Linked DNA regions of Saccharibacillus brassicae. The protein of the gene in region 1 interacts with the protein of each later gene in a pairwise test. Links are inferred from orthologs where the notes say so. Each region holds a gene or a part of one and is shown on either strand. Other genes may lie near its edges.

Region 1 (7,834 bases):
TTTCGGTGCGCAGCAGGTCCACATACTGTTTGGTGAGCGCGTTTTGCGGTTCGGTCAAAATGGCGATAAAGTCTTCCAGCGTCAAGCTCTCCAGCTCGACCCGGATCGGAAAACGGCCCTGAAGTTCGGGAATCAGATCCGAAGGCTTCGCCACGTGGAAAGCGCCGGCCGCGATAAACAAAATATAATCGGTTTTGACCGGACCGTATTTCGTGACGATCGTCGATCCTTCGACAATGGGAAGAATATCCCGCTGCACGCCTTCGCGCGAGACGTCGGGTCCGTGACCGCGGCCCGCGCCGGCCACTTTGTCGATTTCGTCGATAAAGATGATGCCAGCCTGTTCGGCGCGGCGCACCGCTTCCTGGTTCACGTCGTCCATATCGATCAGCTTGGACGCTTCTTCCTGGATCAACGCTTTGCGCGCTTCGCGAATCGGCAGCTTGCGGCGCTTGCTCCGCTTGGGCAGGAAATTGCCGAGCATCTCCTGAATGTTCATGCCCATCTGGTCGTTGCCGCCCTGCCCGGCGAGCATGTCGAACATGTTCGGCATCGCGTCTTCGACGTCGATTTCGATCACCTGCTCTTCGAGCTTGCCGGCCAGCAGATCGAACCGCACTTTGCGGCGGCGTTCGCTGAGGCTGCCTTCTTCGTAGCGGGTTTTTTCCGGTTCCGGCTCGGGCGTCTTGCCCTGTGCGCCGCCGAACAGCATTTCGAACGGATTGCGCTGCGAAGTCGACGATTTGGAAGCCGGCTCCAAAATTTCGACGATCCGCTCATTCGCCATTTCTTCCGCGCGGTCTTTGACTTTTTCTGTCCGCTCGGCTTTGACCATGCGAATCGAGGTGTCCACCAAATCGCGGATCATCGCTTCGACGTCGCGGCCGACGTAACCGACTTCGGTAAACTTGGTCGCTTCCACCTTGATGAACGGCGCGCCGACCAATTTGGCCAGCCGACGCGCGATTTCCGTCTTGCCGACGCCGGTCGGTCCGATCATCAGGATGTTTTTCGGCACGACTTCGTCGCGCGTTTCTTCGGGAAGCAGGCTGCGGCGATAACGATTGCGCAGGGCAACGGCTACCGAACGCTTGGCCTTCTTCTGTCCTACGATATACTTGTCCAGCTCCGCTACGATTTCCCGCGGTGTCAGGGCTTCGTTTTTCATGGCCATACCCTCCACTTTTAAGGCGTGTTCGCCGTTCGCGCACGACCCACGGCCCGTAATTGGCGTTAAAGTTCTTCGACGATAATGTTGTCGTTCGTATAAACGCAAATTTCAGCGGCAATCCGCAGCGAAGCTTCGGCGATCTCTTTCGCTTCGAGCTCCGCGTGGCGTTTGAGTGCGCGCGCGGCCGACAGAGCAAAATTGCCGCCCGAACCGATCGCGATAATGTCGTCGTCCGGTTCGATGATTTCGCCGTTGCCGGAAATCAACAGCATGCCGTCTTTGTCCATGACGATCATCAGCGCTTCCAGCTTGCGCAGCATCTGATCGGTCCGCCATTCCTTCACCAGCTCCACCGCGGCGCGCTGGAGATTGCCCTGATGTTCTTCAAGCTTGGCTTCGAACTTCTCGAACAGGGTAATGGCGTCGCCGACAGAACCGGCAAATCCGGCCAAAACCTGTCCGCGGTACAACCGGCGTACCTTTTTCGCGTGCTGCTTCATGATCACGTTCTGTCCCATCGTGACCTGGCCGTCGCCGGCTATGGCCGACTTGCCGTTTTTGCGCACGGCGCAAATCGTCGTCGCGTGAAAAGAAATTTCCATCATGATCCTCCTCTCCGGATAGGGCGGTCAGCTGCGAACGGGATTCAGCGCGTGTTCCGCCGTGAAAGCCGTCAACGCATCCAACGCGCGCATGGCCAGAGCTTCGTTTTTTTCTTTTTTGTTGCGGATCTTCTGTTCCGGTTTCGGCAGCAGGCCGAAATTGGCGTTCATCGGCTGGAAATGGTTCGGATCGGCCGTCGTGATATAACGGGCCATGCCTCCGAGCGTCGTCGCTTCGGGGAAAACGATCGGTTCGCGTCCGAGCGCCAGATGCGCGGCGTTGATACCGGCGATCAGGCCCGATGCGGCCGATTCGACATACCCTTCCACGCCGGTCATCTGCCCGGCGAAGAACAGGTTCGACTTGTTCTTGCACTGGTAGGTCGGCTCAAGCAGCTTGGGCGAATTGATGAACGTATTGCGGTGCATGACGCCGTAGCGGACGATATCGACGTTCTCGAGGCCCGGAATCATCTGGAACACCCGCTTCTGCTCGCCCCATTTCAGATGCGTCTGGAAGCCGACCAGATTGTACAGCGTGCCGGCCGCGTTGTCCTGGCGCAGCTGCACGACAGCGAACGGATTTTTGCCCGTGCGCGGGTCCGGCAGGCCGACCGGTTTCATCGGACCGAACAGCGCGGTCTGGCGGCCTCTTTGCATCATGACTTCGATCGGCATACAGCCTTCGAAATAAATTTCTTTTTCGAACTCTTTGAGTTCCGCGGTTTCCGCCGCGATCAGCGCTTCGTAGAAACGATCGAACTCCTCTTCGGTCATCGGGCAGTTCAGGTACGCCGCTTCGCCCTTGTCGTAGCGGGAAGCGAGGTAGACTTTATCCATATCGATCGAATCTTTCTCGATAATCGGAGCCGCCGCATCGTAGAAGTAGAAATATTCTTCGCCCATGAAGCTTTTGATCTGTTCGGACAGTGCCGGGGAAGTGAGCGGACCCGTGGCAATGATCGTAATGCCGTCTTCGGGAATCTCCGTCACTTCTTCTTCGCGCACGTCGACGAGCGGATGTTCTTTGAGCGCCTGCGTGATGCCGCCCGAGAACAGGTCCCGGTCGACGGCAAGCGCTCCGCCCGCCGGTACGGCGCTGGCATCCGCTTTGCCGATTACGAGCGAATCGAGCCGGCGCATTTCTTCCTTCAGCACGCCGACCGCTCCCGTAAAGCCGTTTGCGCGCAGCGAATTGCTGCATACCAGTTCCGCAAAATACGACGTGTGATGGGCCGGCGTTTTGACTTTCGGCCGCATCTCGTAGAGCGTGACCGGAACGCCGCGGCTGGCGATCTGCCAAGCCGCCTCGCTTCCCGCCAGTCCCGCTCCGATTACCGTTACTCTTTGATTGCTGCTCACTTCATGTTCCCCCTATATTAAACTTCCGCTGCGTCTTCGCTGTCTTCCAGCAGTTCCGTATGATCGCACGACGTGCATTGAAGCTTCGTTCCCTGTTTGCTGCGTTTTTCGACCATCAGCGAGCTGCATACCGGACAAGGCTTCGGCGACGGACGGTCCCACGAAACGAAGTCGCATTCCGGATACTGGTCGCATCCGTAGAAGATACGCCCTTTTTTGCTGCGGCGCTCGACGACATGCCCTTCTTTGCATTTCGGACAGGTCACGCCGATATTTTTGACGATCGGACGGGTATTGCGGCAGTCCGGGAACCCGGAACAAGCCAGGAATTTGCCGAACCGGCCCATTTTGTACACCATCGGCTTGCCGCATTTGTCGCATACTTCGTCCGAAACTTCGTCCTGGATTTCGATTTCTTTCATTTCTTCTTCCGCGAATTCGAGACGTTTCTCGAACGTGTCGTAAAACTCTCTCAACACGCGGACCCACTGTTCTTCGCCTTCTTCCACATGGTCGAGGCTTTCTTCCATATGCGCCGTGAACTCGGCATCGAGAATCTCCGGGAAAAACTGTTCCATCTGTTCGTTGATCAATTCCCCGAGCTCGGTCGGCATGAACTTCTTTTCTTCGATCGCCACGTATCCGCGCTTTTGGATCGTCTCCAATGTCGGCGCATACGTACTCGGGCGTCCGATTCCGAGTTCTTCGAGCGTCTTCACGAGACGGGCTTCCGTATAACGCGGAGGCGGCTGCGTGAAATGCTGCTTCGGTTCGGTGTTTTTGTGTTCAAGCTTGTCGCCCTTGACGAGCGCCGGCAGGAACTTGTCTTCTTCCACGCTTCCGTCGTCGTTGCCTTCCACATACACTTTCATGAAACCCTGGAACCGGACTTTCGATCCGACCGCCCGGAAAGTGGTGTCGCCGGCTGCGATGTCCACGGACAGCGTATCGAGCACGGCCGAAGACATCTGGCTGGCAACGAAACGTTCCCAGATCAGCTTGTACAGACGGAACTGGTCGCGGCTCATGACCGCTTTGACCGATTCCGGATCGCGTTCCATCGAAGTCGGACGAACCGCTTCGTGGGCATCCTGCGAACCCGCGGATTTTTTGGAATATTGGCGCGGCGTCTCCGGCGAGAATTCGGTGCCGTAACGTTCGCCGATAAAAGCTTTGGCTTCTTCCTGGGCGCTGGCGGCGACCCGAGTCGAGTCGGTACGCATGTACGTAATCAAGCCGACCGTGCCTTCTTTGCCGAGATCGATACCTTCATACAGCTGCTGAGCGACCGACATCGTCTTCGCTGCGCGGAAATTGAGCTTGCGCGCGGCTTCCTGCTGCAGCGAGCTTGTCGTGAATGGAGGAGACGGATGACGCTGGCGTTCTCTTTCTTTGACTTCGCTTACGACAAAATCTTTTCCTTCAAAAGCGGCCAGCACTTCCTGGACGTCCTGTTCGCTGCCGAGCTCTTTTTTGCTGCCGTTCAGTTGGTGGAACTTGGCTTCGAATTCGTTGCCTTTGACAGCAAGGCGAGCCGTAATGCTCCAGTATTCTTCGGGCAGGAACTCGGAAATTTCGTTCTCGCGGTCGATGATCAGTTTGACGGCAACCGATTGTACGCGTCCCGCGGACAGTCCTTTTTTGACTTTTTTCCACAGCAGCGGACTGATCTTGTAGCCGACCAGCCGATCGAGAATGCGGCGCGCCTGCTGGGCATTGACCAGATCCATGTTGATCGGACGCGGCGTCTTGAACGCATCCTTGACCGCCTGCTTCGTAATTTCGTTGAACACGACGCGGCAGTCCTGCACGTTGTCGATATTGAGCGCATGCGCCAAGTGCCAAGCAATCGCTTCCCCTTCGCGATCGGGGTCGGCCGCGAGATACACTTTTTTTACTTTTTTGCTGGCGTCTTTCAATTCTTTCAGGATCGAGCCTTTACCGCGAATCGTAATATATTTCGGATTGAATTCGTTGTCGACTTCGACGCCGATCTGGCTTTTCGGAAGATCCCGAATATGGCCCATGGACGCTTTGACGATAAATTTGCTGCCTAGGTATTTGCCTATCGTTTTCGCCTTTGCGGGCGATTCCACGATGACTAGCGCATCAGCCATAGGTTCGTCCTCCTCTCAGGTTGTGCGAGCGCGGCTTTATGGGCCCCTTGCCCTGGACCGCGTCTATCGTTGATTGTGTGCCTTGACTGGAACTGGATCGAAAGTGGGGGTCGACGAATCGCTTATCCGATCCACGTGTAAATGGCGCCGGAGAGCGACTTCACCTGGCTTTTTATGATTAAAGATAGCAGAACGGAATGTAAAAGTCCAAACTCCCAGGAGGTCTTCCGCTGCAGTTCGTCGATGCTTGCATCCCCTTGCTCCAATATAACGTATATCTTCCGCTCCTCTTTTGTCAATTTTTCATGTCCCTCTTTTTTTGCAGCGCTTTGGGGCAGGGGAGCGAAGCAATCGCCGTACGCTTCCAAAATATCTTCCGCGCTTGCGCAGGGCTTCGCCCCGTTTTTGATCAGTTCGAATGTTCCCGCGCTTTTCGGCGAAGTGACCGGCCCCGGCACGGCGAACACGTCGCGGTTGCATTCGAGCGCATAATCCGCCGTGATCAGCGAACCGCTTCTCTGCGCCGCTTCGACGATCAGCACGCCGCGACACAAACCGGCGATAATCCGGTTGCGCAGCGGGAACAAGCCCGGCACCGGCCGCGTACCGGGAGGAAACTCCGACACCAGCAAGCCCTGCTCGGCGATCTCCCGGTGCAGCTGCCGATGTTCCGGCGGATAAGGCACGTCCACCCCTGCTCCGAGCACCGCGATCGTAGTTCCTCCTCGCTTGAGCGTTTCCCGGTGGGCGTATCCGTCGATGCCCCGTGCCATGCCGCTCACCAGGCATATGCCTCGTTCCGCCAGAGCTCCGGCGATCCGTTCGCAGACGACGCGGCCGTAGGAAGTAGGCGTTCTCGTACCGACGATCGCGATGCCAAATTCGTTCAGCAGCTCGCGGCGTCCGATCGTATACAGCAGCCAGGGCGGTTTGGCGGTTTCCTTCATTAGAGTAGGATACTCGTCGTCGTAAAAAGAAATCGGTTCGATGCCAAGCTTGCGCAGCTGCTCCGCCCGTTCGAACGCCTGCGCGATATTCAGGCGTGAGGCCGCCGCGGCCGATTTCGGTTCCGCGCCCAGAGCCGTCCACTCCTGCTCGGTCAGCTCGAACAGCCGCGAATACGGAATGCGCCGCTCCGATACGATCTTGATCAATCCGTACAAACGGTGCCAACCGATGCCTTTCGTTTCGTGCAGTGCCAGCAGCCAGAGGGCTTCAGGCAGTCGTTGTCGCGTCATAGAGATTACCCGCTCCTTTTTGCGAACAAGCGGCAAACGCGAAAAGGCAGCCTTTCTTCCCATAGGGAAAGAAAGGCTGCCTGCCTCGTCGGTTTTGCTTATCCGATTAAGTTTCTTTTCGTTATTGTGCCAGAAAAGAAACCGGAAATCAACCCGCCGTGAACGTCTCCAGCACGCCGCGCTCTTCGAGCACAGCTACGAGCGTAGCGCCCATTTCCGCCGGAGTCGGAGCGACGCGAATGCCGCACTCTTCCAACTTGGCGATTTTTTCGGCTGCCGTGCCTTTGCCGCCCGAGATGATCGCGCCGGCATGGCCCATGCGTTTGCCTTCAGGCGCCGTGGCACCGCCGATAAAGCCGACGACCGGCTTCGTCATGTTGGCTTTGACCCACTCGGCCGCTTCTTCTTCGGCCGTGCCGCCGATTTCGCCGATCATGACGACGGCCTGCGTGCCTTCGTCTTCGTTGAACATCTTCAGGATGTCGATGAACTCCGAACCTTTGACCGGGTCTCCGCCGATGCCGACCGCAGTCGACTGGCCGATGCCGCGCGTCGTCAGCTGGTGCACGGCTTCGTACGTCAGCGTTCCGCTTCGGGATACGACGCCGACTTTGCCGGCTTTGTGAATATAGCCCGGCATGATGCCGATTTTGCAAGCGTCAGGCGTAATGACGCCCGGACAGTTAGGTCCGATCAGAATCGTCTTTTTGCCTTCCATGTAGCGCTTGACCTTGACCATGTCCAGCACCGGAATGCCTTCCGTGATGCAGATGACGAGATCAAGCTCCGCGTCTACCGCTTCCAGGATCGAGTCCGCGGCAAAAGCCGGCGGTACATAGATGACGCTTGCGGTTGCGCCGGTCGCTTTGACCGCGTCGTTTACCGTATTGAAAACCGGAAGTTTGACGGCGCTGCCGTTTTCGAGCTGAATTTCAACTTCGGTACCGCCTTTGCCGGGAGTTACGCCCCCAACCATCTGTGTTCCGTATTCCAAAGCGCCTTTCGTATGGAAAAGCCCTGTCTCGCCCGTAATGCCCTGCGTAATCACTTTTGTATGTTTGTCCACCAGAATACTCATGCCGATCCACATCCTCCGTTTAAAGTCGGTTTGCGAAACTGACGCCGCGGCGATCCGGCCGGTTCTGCGCATCGAACCAGAACCGGCCGCGTACGCACACCGCATTCGTTGGCCGTTCTGTCGTTAGCCAAGCTGAATCCGATTAAGAGACCAACTCTACGATCTTCTGTGCCCCGTCGGCCATCGAGTCCGCGGATACGATATTGAGTCCCGATTCATTCAGGATCTTCTTGCCGAGGTCTACGTTGGTGCCTTCAAGGCGCACA
Region 2 (5,211 bases), 530 kb from region 1 along the record:
GAACTGCCCAAGCTTGAAGCGCATACGGTCGATATAAAAGAAGGCGGACTGGCGAACTGGCTGTTGTTTCTCAAGGGCGTCGATCCGAATCAATGGGAGGTGCTGACCATGAACGAACCGAAACTGAAAAAAGCGATGACGGCTCTGGAGTTTCTGAGTCAGGATAAGAAGTTGAGAATGGAGTACGAAGACCGCCAGAAGTTTCTGCGCGATCAGGCATCCATGATGGATGCGGCCAAAAATGCGGAGATCTACGGATTCAAGGCGGGAATGGCAAAAGGCATCGAGCAGGGCATCGAGCAGGGCGTGCAAAAAGGCATCGAGCAAGGTATCGAGCAGGGCGTGCAAAAAGGCATCGAAGACACGGCCCGGCGGCTGCTCAAGATGGGACTGCAGCCGGAGGAAGCGGCCGAAGCGACAGGCCTGACGCTCGAACAGGTCGAGCGCCTGCGAAGCGAGCCCTAACGATACGGCGCCTACTACTGCGATTTGGCAAACAAAAAGAGCCTTTATCCAAGGGATAAAGGCTCTTTCTTTTTCGCAACGACGCAGCGAAGCGTTCTTTTGTTAATCGTTCACAGCCTTGAAGCAGGCAGATGCAGGTGGGCGCACAAATTGCGCACATGATTAACGGCTGCCGGCCGAATTTCTTCGAAGGTCGCTTTTTCCTGAATGTAGTACGAGACGAATCCGTGCGCGGACAGGAACAGGCTGAGCGGAATGCTCTTGAGCGAGTCTTCCGTATGCAGCCCTTCGCTCAAGTGTCCGCGTACGATGGAAGCGAACAAGTCCAGGCACCGGCTCTGTTCGCTGCGGCAGTAAGCCAGCAGTTCTTCGTCGCGCGTCATGAACATGATCTCGTACTGATGCGGATGCTCCAGGCCGAAACGGATAAATTCCAGCAGCAAAAGCTCGGTGCGCGTGAATTCGTCGATCTCCGGACCGCTCATCACGCCGTTCAGGCAGCTCGACAAATACCCGAAATCTTCGATCACGATGGCGTAAAACAGTTCCGCTTTTTCTTTGAAATGATAGTAAAGCGAACCGTGGCTGTAGCCCAGATGCTGTCCGATACTGCGCATGGAAATGGCCCGGTATCCTTTGGTGATGAACAAATGTCTGGCCGCCTCAAGGATTCGCTCCCGCGACAACTCCTGCTCTACTGCTCTTCTCGCCATAGTCGTTATTCCCCTTCGATGTAGTAAACGGAGTCCCCTTTCGCGATGTCGGCCTGACCCTGCGTCAGATCCGTCATCCAGGAGACGAACGGCTCGGCTTCGCCCGCAGGCGGCAAGCAAAGAACGGTCACTTTATCCGTGAACTGCGTCTCGCCTGTCCGCACTTCGCGGCTTCGCAGTTCGTTCTCGACTTTGCCGTGCCACGTATAGTCCAGCGTGACGAATACCTGCGTATGCAGCACGCGCGTAATCTCGTCGCCGGCTTCGACCGCCGCCACGGCACCGTCCGCATAAGCCCGGATCAAACCTCCGGCGCCGAGCATGATGCCGCCGAAGTAACGGGTGACGACGACCGCCACGTTTTTCAGTCCCCGGTTTTTGAGCACTTCCAAAATAGGCTTGCCCGCCGTTCCGCTCGGTTCTCCGTCGTCGGACTGCTTTTGAATTTCATCGCGCTCGCCGAGCAGATAAGCCGAGCAGTTGTGGGTAGCGCCGCGATGAAGCTTTTTGATTTCGTTAATAAAAGCGTTCGCTTCTTCTTCATTCTCGACAGGACGAATATGACCGATAAAACGCGACTTGCGAATCACGATTTCTTGCTGCCCTTCTTGTCTGACCGTCTTGTAACGTTCCAACATGGATGATTCGAACCTTCCTTATAGTAGAAAGCAGTTCCCCATCTTCTGCATACGCCATAAACGCGATGCACGCGGGTGAACTGCTTTCCTCTGTGGGTTCCGGTGAACCGCCGAAGCGAATTAACCGGTGGTTATTCTCTTATTAAAACAGGAATTCACGTTGCCGTAAAGATTGATGTCAGAATTATTCCGCATAATTATTCGGACAGGCGCGATTCCAATTCCGCTTTTTCTTTTTCGAAGCCCGGTTTGCCGAGCAGCGCGAACATGTTTTTCTTGTACGCTTCGACGCCCGGCTGATCGAACGGGTTCACGCCCAGCAGGTAGCCGCTGATGCCGCACGCTTTCTCGAAGAAGTAGACGAGGTAGCCGAACGTATACGGGCTGAAATCTTTGATGTTGACGATCAGGTTCGGCACTTGTCCGTCCGTATGCGCAAGCATCGTGCCCTGGAACGCTTTTTTGTTGACGAAGTCCATCGTTTGGCCTGCGAGGAAGTTCAGGCCGTCCAGATCGTCCGCATCTTCTTCGATCGTGATCTGCTCGGACACGTTCTCTACCTGAATGACCGTCTCGAAGATGTTGCGGCTGCCTTCTTGAATGAATTGGCCCATCGAGTGCAGGTCGGTCGAGAAATCGACGGAAGACGGGTAGATCCCCTTGAAGTCTTTGCCTTCGCTTTCGCCGAACAGCTGCTTCCACCATTCCGACACGAAGTGCAGCGAAGGCTCGTAGTTCACGAGGATTTCCGTGCCTTTGCCTTTACGGTACAGCGCGTTGCGGACAGCCGCGTACTGGTACGCTTCGTTCTCGGCCACGTTCGGGTTCGAGAACTCGTCCGACGCGTCTGCCGCGCCCTGCATCATGGCGTCGATGTCCACGCCGGCAGCCGCGATCGGCAGCAGGCCGACAGCTGTCAGCACGGAGTAGCGTCCGCCCACGTCGTCCGGAATAACGAACGATTCGTAGCCTTCTTCGGTCGACAGCTTCTTGAGCGCGCCGCGCGCGGTATCCGTCGTCGCGTAGATGCGTTTGCGGGCTTCTTCTTTGCCGTATTTTTTCTCAAGCGCCGCACGGAAAATACGGAAAGCGATCGCCGGTTCCGTCGTCGTGCCGGATTTGGAGATGACGTTAACGGAGAAGTCTTTGCCTTCGACCAATTGCAGCAGATGCGACAGGTACGTCGAGCTGATGCTGTTGCCGGCGAAGAACACCTGAGGCGTCTTGCGCTGGGATTTGTCCTGTACGTTGTAGAAAGAGTTCGTCAGCATTTCGATCGCGGCGCGCGCGCCGAGGTACGAACCGCCGATGCCGATTACGATCAGCACTTCGGAATCGCTCTGGATTTTCTCCGCCGCTTTTTTGATCCGGGCGAATTCTTCCTTGTCGTACGCTTTCGGCAGGTCGATCCAGCCGAGGTAATCCGAACCTACGCCCGTTTTGTTATGCAGCTGCTCGTGGGCGAGCTTGATCGGTTCCGCGAAGTAGTCGATTTCATGCTGTCCGAAGAAACCCAGTGCTTTGCTGTAATCGAAATGAACGTTTTTGGCCATCGTATAAAACCTCCTCGAATATTTGCGTGCTTCAAACCGTTTTGCCGAATAAAAATTATCGAATAAAAAAGCCCCTGTCGTCATCCGGCCGGAGTCCATCACCGGATGCGCTCTTTCGCACGGACGCCGCAGGGGCGATAAACTTCGCACTCCGGGTGCCTGCCGCTTCAACAAAGCGTCAGGCGGATCGGGAGATGCGTTCTGTATTAGTTAAGCAGTTCCTTGACTTTGGACACGACGTTCTCCGGCGTGAATCCGTACTCTTCCATCACTTTGCCGCCCGGAGCCGAAGCGCCGAACGTGTTGATGCCGAGAATCGCGCCGGCATCGCCGACATAACGTTCCCAACCGAACGGGCTCGCCATTTCGACGGCCAGACGGGCTTTGACTTCCGGCAGGATAACGGAATCGCGGTAAGCTTTGTCCTGCTGTTCGAACAGATCCCAGCTCGGCATGCTGACGACGCGAACCTGGATGCCTTCTTCGGCCAGCTTGGCTTGCGCTTTGACAGCCAGCTGCACTTCGGAACCGGTCGCGAGAATCTGGGCGGCAGGCTTGCCGTCCTTCGCGTCGGACACGACGTAAGCGCCGCGCGCCACGCCTTCCCATGCGCATTCGACCGAACCTTCCAGAATCGGCAGGTTTTGACGGGTCAGAACGAGCGCTACCGGGTTTTTCTTGTTTTGCAGCGAGTAAGCCCATGCCGCCGAAGTCTCGTTGCCGTCGGCAGGACGGATCACCGTCAGACCCGGAATGATGCGTACGGAAGCGAGCTGCTCGATCGGTTCGTGCGTCGGGCCGTCTTCGCCTACGGCGATACTGTCGTGCGTGAGCACGTAAGTGACCGGCAGTCCCATCAGGGAAGCCAGGCGGATCGCCGGACGCAGGTAGTCGGTGAACACGAAGAACGTGCCGCCGAACACTTTGATGCCGCCGTGCAGGGCGATACCGTTCATCGCTCCGGCCATGCCGAATTCGCGCACGCCGTAGTAGATGTTGCGTCCCGCGCGTTCCTGCGGCGTGAACACGGTGATGTCGTTCAGGTGGGTCATCGTGGAGCTTTCCAGGTCGGCCGATCCGCCGAACAGCTGCGGAATGCGGTGCACGACGCCGTTCAGCGCTTTGCCGGAAGCAACGCGGGTCGACATTTCTTTGTCGCCTGCCGCGTACTTAGGCAGTTCTTCGTCCCAGCCGATCGGAAGGTCGGCATTGAACGCCATCAGGAATTGAGCGGCCAGTTCCGGGTTCTGGTTCTGGAACTGCTCGAACTGGTCGTCCCAGATTTTGTTCGCCAATTCGCCTTTTTCTTTGACTTTGGCGAAATGTTCGCGAACTTCGTCCGGCACGTAGAAGTTTTCTTCGTAGACCCAGTTGTAGAATTCCTTCGTCAGCTTGGTCTCGTCGGAGCCGAGCGGCGATCCGTGAGGACCGGCGTGGCCGCCTTTGCCCTGCTTGTTCGGGCTGCCGTAACCGATGATCGTTTTGACTTCGATCAGCGTCGGACGTCCCGTATCCATTTTGCCCTGCTCGATCGCTTTGGCGAGAGCGTCGACGTCGTTGCCGTCTTCGACGCGCAGAACCTGCCAGCCGTAACCTTCGAATCTCTTCATGACGCTGTCCGTCAGCGACAGGGAAGCTTCGCCGTCCAGCGTGATGTCGTTGGAATCGTACAGCATGATCAGTTTGCCGAGCTGCATATGGCCGGCCATCGAAGCCGCTTCATGCGAGACGCCTTCCATCAGGTCGCCGTCGCCGCAGATCGCGTACGTATAGTGGTCGATGATCTTGAAATCGGCCTGGTTGTAGACGGAAGCGGTGTGCGCTTCGGCGATTGCCATGCCG

The links. The genes of interacting proteins can lie anywhere in the genome.
Region 2: the proteins of topA (region 1) and FFV09_RS17185 interact in binary tests that used the Escherichia coli proteins (3 or more experiments, as listed by UniProt). The link is inferred for Saccharibacillus brassicae from one-to-one orthologs.

The regions. Positions count from the first base shown.
Region 1 is NZ_CP041217.1:4,667,331-4,675,164, reverse strand. What follows is about bases 2,703-5,644. They hold topA (type I DNA topoisomerase), read right to left. Parts: upstream 5,253-5,644; coding sequence 3,153-5,252; downstream 2,703-3,152. Other genes in these bases: dprA (DNA-processing protein DprA), read right to left, coding at 5,375-5,644; trmFO (FADH(2)-oxidizing methylenetetrahydrofolate--tRNA-(uracil(54)-C(5))-methyltransferase TrmFO), read right to left, coding at 2,703-3,135. Also shown: ATP-dependent protease ATPase subunit HslU, read right to left, coding at 1-1,168; ATP-dependent protease subunit HslV, read right to left, coding at 1,234-1,773; more of trmFO, read right to left, coding at 1,801-2,702; more of dprA, read right to left, coding at 5,645-6,490; sucD (succinate--CoA ligase subunit alpha), read right to left, coding at 6,639-7,568; sucC (ADP-forming succinate--CoA ligase subunit beta), read right to left, coding at 7,711-7,834. UniProt on the Escherichia coli protein: Releases the supercoiling and torsional tension of DNA, which is introduced during the DNA replication and transcription, by transiently cleaving and rejoining one strand of the DNA duplex.
Region 2 is NZ_CP041217.1:4,141,440-4,146,650, reverse strand. The notes cover bases 1-2,871. They hold FFV09_RS17185 (YigZ family protein), read right to left. Parts: upstream 1,817-2,871; coding sequence 1,184-1,816; downstream 1-1,183. Other genes in these bases: FFV09_RS17180 (glucose-6-phosphate isomerase), read right to left, coding at 2,014-2,871; FFV09_RS17190 (TetR/AcrR family transcriptional regulator), read right to left, coding at 576-1,178; FFV09_RS17195 (Rpn family recombination-promoting nuclease/putative transposase), read left to right, coding at 1-465. In the rest of the region: more of FFV09_RS17180, read right to left, coding at 2,872-3,369; tkt (transketolase), read right to left, coding at 3,576-5,211.